DNA from 2 places in the Paenibacillus lacisediminis genome. Region 2 is predicted to be linked to the other one. Evidence: riboswitches for the same ligand, from Rfam matches in the RefSeq annotation. Region 2 holds a riboswitch; the other holds the start of a gene.

Region 1 (3,410 bases), on a different contig from region 2:
TTGGGCAGAATAAGAAAACCAGATTGTTGTATTGGTGAAAGTCCCACCCTATGCCCGTTTTAAGATCATAACAGACGGGTTCCCGTCCGGCAACTTTTCAAAGCTTCCGTGTTAAAGTCGCAACACTCTAAGCCAAAATTTCATAATCGAGCGTATATGGATCTTTTTCCCAGAACTTTTTCGAGCTGATCCCGCATTCCATGACAGGTTGTCCGATGAATATTTTCATAATTCGCTCTTTAACATTATATGGGTTCAATCGCGCCTGCCCCTATTAGCTTCTCCTCAGTCCTGAAGCTATGTCCCATTGGATAAATCCAATAGATTTGCCGCGATGGGCTCTTTTCTGCGAATTTCAACTGATTCTATTGGATATATCCAATAGAATCACCGGTCAGCATGTTTACTAACCCGCGCGCAATCATACATATGCCCTTAGAAGGTACCGGACCAGCCAAAGCCCCATACTCCCCAAATTCCTCTTGGCAACAAAAAAGACCTCCGCAATGGAGGTCCCCAAAACCTGAGTCAGTTAAAAAACAAGTTAATCCCTCATCACCGTTAAGCCCCCGCGTTGCTCGTTTTCGTCTCCGCGGCGGGCGATCCGCCCTGACGTGAGATGATGAACAGTGTCGCCCAGATCAGCACGAATCCGCACACTTGGGCTGCCGTAATCATCTGCTGGAACGCTACCCAGTTGACGAGCACCCCGACCATCGGAAAACTTAGCTCTGCCAGCGTGGCCACCGACGCCTTTGTGGTCGTCAATCCTTTGTAGTAGACGAGCAAGCTCAGGAGTCCCGGCAGCAGCGCCTGTCCAAGCATGTTCAGCGAAACGGCGGCGATTTGCCAGCCTCCGGACGGCAGATTCCAGGCCGCCCCTTCGTTCCAGGCGATGGCCAGCAGCAGCGGCAGCGCCAAAATAAACCGCAGCGACGTGACCGTCTCATACTTCATCTTTCCAACCATCAGCCGGCCCATCACGGTCGAACCGCCCCAAAGCGCGGCCGCTCCCAGCGAAAGCAGGCTGCCGACCTGCACGAAATCGCGCCAGTGCCCGATCGGAACCGTAAATCCGAAAGTGAGCAGGTACGTTCCGGCCAAAGCGATCACCAGCAATCCGGCAAAGTGACGCGGCAGTTTCTCCTTCAATATCAAACCGGCGAGCAGGATGGCGAACAGCGGCTGCATTTTTTGCAGCAGCAGCACGGCGTTCAAATCACCGCTCGATAGAGCCATCGTGAACAGGATGGTGGCGACCGCCGACCCGCCCCAGGAAATAAAGAGCAGCGCTCCGGCGTGACGCCAGCCCAGCCCTTTAAGATCGGTGCGGTTTTTCCATAACACCGGAACGGCCACCAAAGCGATGATGATATGTTCAATCAGAACAAGTTGCGCCGAAGTCAGCGACTTCAGCAAAATGATCCGAAACAGCGGGTCGACACCCCAGAGGGCGGCTCCCAGAACGACAAGCCAAAACCCGGTTTTCGCTGTTCCTTTTGCGGCCGCGTTCACGGCCAATGTTGCCGCCTTCCCTGACGCGCCCGCCATTCCGGATGCTCCCGCCAGCGTGCCGGCGTTGCCGCCGGCCTGCAAACCAACCTTGCCTGTCCCCGCTCCTACCCCATTAACTCTACCGCTTGCACTTGCATTTTTCATAGTGATGTCCCCTTCTTGAATATGGGGTCTACGCAGAAAACCCCCGCAATCCTTTCGTGAAAAAGGGGTTGCGAGGGCGACCAAATAAGCCTGGGCAGAGCAAAGAAAAGCTCTGTTCAAACTTGCTTGTTTGATCTTCTCCCATCCGGACTTTACCGTCGGCCTTGGAATCGCACCAAGTCAGTCGCCAACCGCAGACAATACGCGGTAAACGAGTCGCGGGCTTAAGCCCCTCTCTTCGCCATGGAATAGAGGAACCTCACCGCCGGTCAGGAATTTCACCTTACCCCGAAGATCCATATTCATTTGAATTTTTTTAAAAAATGTTGGGTTGGTTTCAGCATACCGCAATCAACCCGATGCCACTGTTACAAAAGTCACATGAAAATTATAATTGAAAATTCGTGAAAATTCAAGACCATCTCATGTTACGACCGCTTCACCACGTCGAAGTTGCTTTCGATGAGCAGCCAGTTTTGCGGGAAACTGAGGCCCAGCTTCCAATAGCTCATGCCCCTGAGGTCCAGCTCTTGGATCAAATCGAATTTCGCCTGGATGGACCTGGCGTCCTCGAACCACACTTCATGCTGTTTTCCTTCCTCATCCGTGTACCTGAAAAAAGGAGCCTGCGCCCGTGCGCTGTATTCGATCGCCACGTTATGCCGGGCCGCGATCCCGATCGCCCGCTGTGGACTGACCGCCCGCGCTACGCTGCCAGGAACGAAGGGCAAGGTCCAATCATAGCCGTACAAATTTTGCCCCATCATAATTTTCCCTGCCGGCATTTCCGTCAGCGCATATTCGATGACCCTGCGCACCGGACCGATCGGCGACACGGCCTGGGCCGGTCCGCCGCTGTAGCCCCATTCATAGGTCATGATCACGACAAAATCGGCGATTTCCCCATGCGCCCGGTAATCGTGGGCTTCATACCACAGTCCCTGCTGCTCCCGGCTCGTTTTGGGCGCCAGTGCGGTCGACATCAGCCAGCCCTGCTGCTCGAAACGGGCTTTTGCCTTACGCAAAAAGGCGTTGTAAGCTTCCCGGTCGGCCGGCCGCAAAAATTCGAAATCGAAATGAATATCCCGGAATCCGTAATTGCCGGCCGTCGTCACGATATTGTCCAAAAACCGATCCTGCACGGCGATGTCGTTCAGCAGAATCCGTCCCAGCTCATCGCTGAACCGGTCATTTTCCTGATTCGTAACGACCATCATCAGCACGACCCGGTTTTCTCTGGCGATAGCCGGGAAGTTGTCCAGCAAAGGCTCCTTCAGCGATCCGTCCCGCCGCGCCTGAAAGCTGAACGGCGCCAGATAAGTCAAATGTGGAGCGGCCTCCCGCGCCCCTTCCTCCAGCTCCGGGGCCACGGTCCCGCCCCGGGGTTCCACATAGGCGTTAAACTCCGCGTTCCGTTTCGGACGGGGCGGAATGTACAGCCGAAACCCGACGGACAACGTCCGGTCCGGTGAAATACCGTTCACCCGAGCCAGCTCCCGGTAGTTGATTCCAAACCGCTGTGCGATCGACCACAAGCTGTCACCGGGCTGAACCCGGTAATAGCTGCCGACGATCGGAATAACCAGAGTTTGTCCTACCACAAGCCGGTCGGGATTCGGGATTTCATTCGCTTCCACGATATCGCCATAAGGGATGCCGTAAGTATCGGCGATGCTGTATATGGATTGGTTCCGCTGAACGACATGAATCTGCATCGGTTTCCCTCCCTCACAAAAAATTCGCTGCCATTA
Region 2 (3,410 bases):
ATCGCCCGTTCCAGATTGACCCGGCTGCCCGGCTTCAGATCTTTCAAATTCGTATTCCGGTACGTTTCCGGCATCACATCGACCGTAAAGGAGGCGGCGTCAAAGGCAGTGACCGTCAGACAGACTCCGTTGACGGCGATGCTGTCTCCGAGCTTTAGACCTTCGGTGACCATCCGCGCGGAAATTTCCAGCAGCATCGCTTCTCCCTTGCGGCCGATCGATTTCATCGTCCCGATCTCCTCAATGAGTCCCGTGAACATCTCTTATCCCTCCTTTGGCTCATTTACGTTTCGCTCCAAACCGGAAAACCCCGGATGCACACATTATCTCCGATTTGCGTCACTTCCATATCCCGCAAGCTGACGGCGTCCCGCATCAAATCAAAGCCGTCGAACTTGAAGTTCACCGCCGCCGCTTCGCCGCCGATCAGCTTGGGGGCAAAAAACAACACAATTTCATCCACCAGCCGATTTTGCAATAACGAGCCGTTTAAGCGGCCGCCACCCTCCACCAGGACGGACGAGATACCTTTAGCTCCGAGCTGCTCCAGGGCAAGCTTGAGGTCCACCTGCGGTCCGTTTCCGCAGTGCATCACTTCCACGCCCAGGCTTGTTAACAGCTCCGCCTTGGCCGGATTGGCCCGCTCCGTCGTCAGCAGGATCGTCGGGGCCGCATGATCCTGCAGTACCTTGGCGGATTCGGGAATCCGCAGCGTGGAGTCGACGATCAACCGGACCGGCGACAGCCCCGGAACGGAAAGCCGGGTTGTGAGTTGCGGATCGTCGGCAAGAACGGTGGAGACGCCGACCATAATCCCCTGATGCCGGTGCCGCATCGTATGCACGATTTCCCGCGCGTCTTCATTGGAAATCCATTTGCTGTCCCCGGTGCGGGAAGCGATTTTGCCGTCAAGCGTGCTGGCCGTTTTGACCGTGACATAGGGGAGCCCTGTCGTAATAAATTTGATAAACTTCCGGTTAATCTTCAGGGCCCGTTCCCGGAGCACGCCTACTTTCACCTCGATCCCCTGGCTGCGGAGCATCGCAATGCCCCTGCCGGCAACCTGGGGATTCGGGTCCTCGCAGGCAATGACGACCCGTTTGACCCCCTCGGTGATCAGCCGCTCGGCGCAAGGCGGCGTCAAACCGTAATGGCTGCAGGGCTCCAGCGAAACGTAAACGGTACTGCCCTTGGCGTTCGCTCCGGCCATGTTCAGCGCATGAACTTCCGCATGCGGCGTGCCGCGCTCAAGATGCGTCCCCAGTCCGACGAGCGCGCCATCTTTCACGACCACCGCGCCGACCACCGGGTTGACGCCGGTTTGGCCCTGGGCCCGCTCGGCCATGTCCAGAGCAAGCCCCATGTAGTAATCGTCATCGATCACTTGCATTGCCTCTCGCCTCCCGCTGAATCCAAAATCACAAAAACCTCAAACTAAAACCTCAAACCTAAACCTTAAACAAGATCAAATAACCCTGCCGGAATCAATCCAGCAGGGTTGTATGAGAGTTGTCCTACGCAAGCAAAAAGAGCAGACGACAAAGACAATACCGCCAAAAAGACGAATAGCCTAAATACGCCGTATTTTCAAGCCACCATTCCATCACGCAACTAAACTTTGTGAATTACGGAACTTGAAATACAAAAAGCCCTTTGATTGCAAACACGCCCGAAATAAAAATAATTGAAACATAACTAAAACGTGCGTGTTTCTTCGCGTTTTCCTTCTCCCATCCAGACTATACTGTCGGTCCCGGAATCTCACCGGCTCAGCCGCTCGCGCTTGTTCAAGCGCCTCGCGGGTCACGGACTCGTGCTTGAAGCGGAGGGATTGATACCACTGGCGAAAATTGCCGCCATCCGTTTCAGCCATCACCGTCGGTAGGGAATTTCACCCTGCCCCGAAGGATTGTAGCTTATTTGGTTGTTGTCCTATGATAAGTCATAGGCTCTGCGGTAATGTTACCACCACAAAATGAAAAACGCAAGCACTGCCTCCCTGGGGAACATCACAGTGCACCTCCGGAATTGTTTGCAGCACTCAACTTTAGGGAACGGAAGCCGTTGCTTATGTTTTGGGAAAGGTTGCTGCTAGAAAGTACTGGAAGACCCTAAATCTTGAGAATAAACATTTTGAACACAATCTCGCTAAATAGGAGGATGACAGCGACTCCGCTTGGTAAGGATCGCAAAGTGCTCGGCCTGACCTGGCTGGCTACCTGCCTCCTAGGCGCTGGCGAGAAAAACCTGGGATCACTGGCGGAGGTCCTTCACAGTGGAAACAGGCTGTACCCATAGCTTTCGCGTCGTGCTGCTCCTGTTCGACCGTGATCTGGTACTGGCCGCGCCGTGAGTTGATGCTCGAGGGATACGCTCACGTAGCGCCAGCAAGAGTAGTCTGTACGGACTCGAACTGATGGCGGGACCAGAGCCCTCGCCATCGGTGCTTACAGCAAGTTTATCATTTGACTTTTTTTGTCGAAAGATCCGTAACGAATTTGGATCGTCTATATTTGGTATATGATGGTTTGCTCTCTGAACATGGCTTTTGAGTAAAGTCTGATCCGATATATATGGTGGCTCAAAAAAAGACTCATTTCTAGGGTGAGCTATATCAATTGTGCCTGAAAATGGACACCCCGTCTGGGTTATTCTATTTCCTTCATCATCTAACTTGATTAGAGGGCAACCCGTTAGTTTACTTCTTCCAACTAGGATTTATTGTTGTTTTGCGGGGATTCGTCTCCATTTCAATAAATCAACTCCTAAGCGTAAAAACGATATACGTAAAAACGATATATAGGTTCCGCCAAAAGTCCAGCTATCTTCAGTAGCATTATTTTCTTTAATAGTTTTAAATCCTAATAAGTTATTTTTTCACTTTATGTTTGGGTTTCGTCAGGTCAAAACTATGTTTTACCATATCGTGAAGATCATCCTCCGGAAGGTTTCCATCTAAGATAATCGTATTCCAATGCTCTTTACTCATATGATATCCCGGCTTAACTTCTTCAAATGCATTTCGAAGGAAATCAGATCGCTCAGGATCACATTTCAGGTTAACGCAAAGATGATCATCTTTTTCAAATATTAATGCAAAGATCTTCTTGTTTCCTTTGTGGCGTATGGCTGTCCAATCTTCTCCAAAAGGATGATCCTCATATGAGGCTGGATAAGATAAACAGTATTCTACGATTTCTTCTAATTTCATTTTGGTATCCTCCTGTCTGTAAAGCTAATCATGATTGTTGTTTTTCTTGTGCCATGCTGCAATTTCTTCCATCCTTTGTTTAATTTTGAATTCAGACCCCTGTGTTGTCGGATGATAATATTCGCGTCCGATCAGGGAATCTGGCATAGTCTGCATCGTTGTCAGCTTTTCTTCTGTGTCATGGGCGTACTGATACCCT

The links. A riboswitch is a leader RNA that binds a small molecule or an ion and turns the genes downstream of it on or off. The one in region 2 is predicted to bind FMN.
Region 1: it holds a riboswitch for FMN, as region 2 does, so the genes downstream of both, ACLD72_RS10920 (DMT family transporter) here and ribD (bifunctional diaminohydroxyphosphoribosylaminopyrimidine deaminase/5-amino-6-(5-phosphoribosylamino)uracil reductase RibD) in region 2, are expected to answer to the same signal.

What each region holds. Positions count from the first base shown of each region.
Region 1 is NZ_JBKIAX020000004.1:474,531-477,940, forward strand. Features, by position in the region: gene ACLD72_RS10920 (DMT family transporter) at 562-1,551, opposite strand; FMN riboswitch at 1,789-1,959, opposite strand; gene ACLD72_RS10925 (LysM peptidoglycan-binding domain-containing protein) at 2,088-3,374, opposite strand.
Region 2 is NZ_JBKIAX020000017.1:75,624-79,033, forward strand. Features, by position in the region: gene ribE (riboflavin synthase) at 1-260, opposite strand, end outside; gene ribD (bifunctional diaminohydroxyphosphoribosylaminopyrimidine deaminase/5-amino-6-(5-phosphoribosylamino)uracil reductase RibD) at 284-1,390, opposite strand; FMN riboswitch at 1,719-1,913, opposite strand; gene ACLD72_RS25570 (MmcQ/YjbR family DNA-binding protein) at 2,870-3,211, opposite strand; gene ACLD72_RS25575 (replication-associated recombination protein A) at 3,236-3,410, opposite strand, start outside.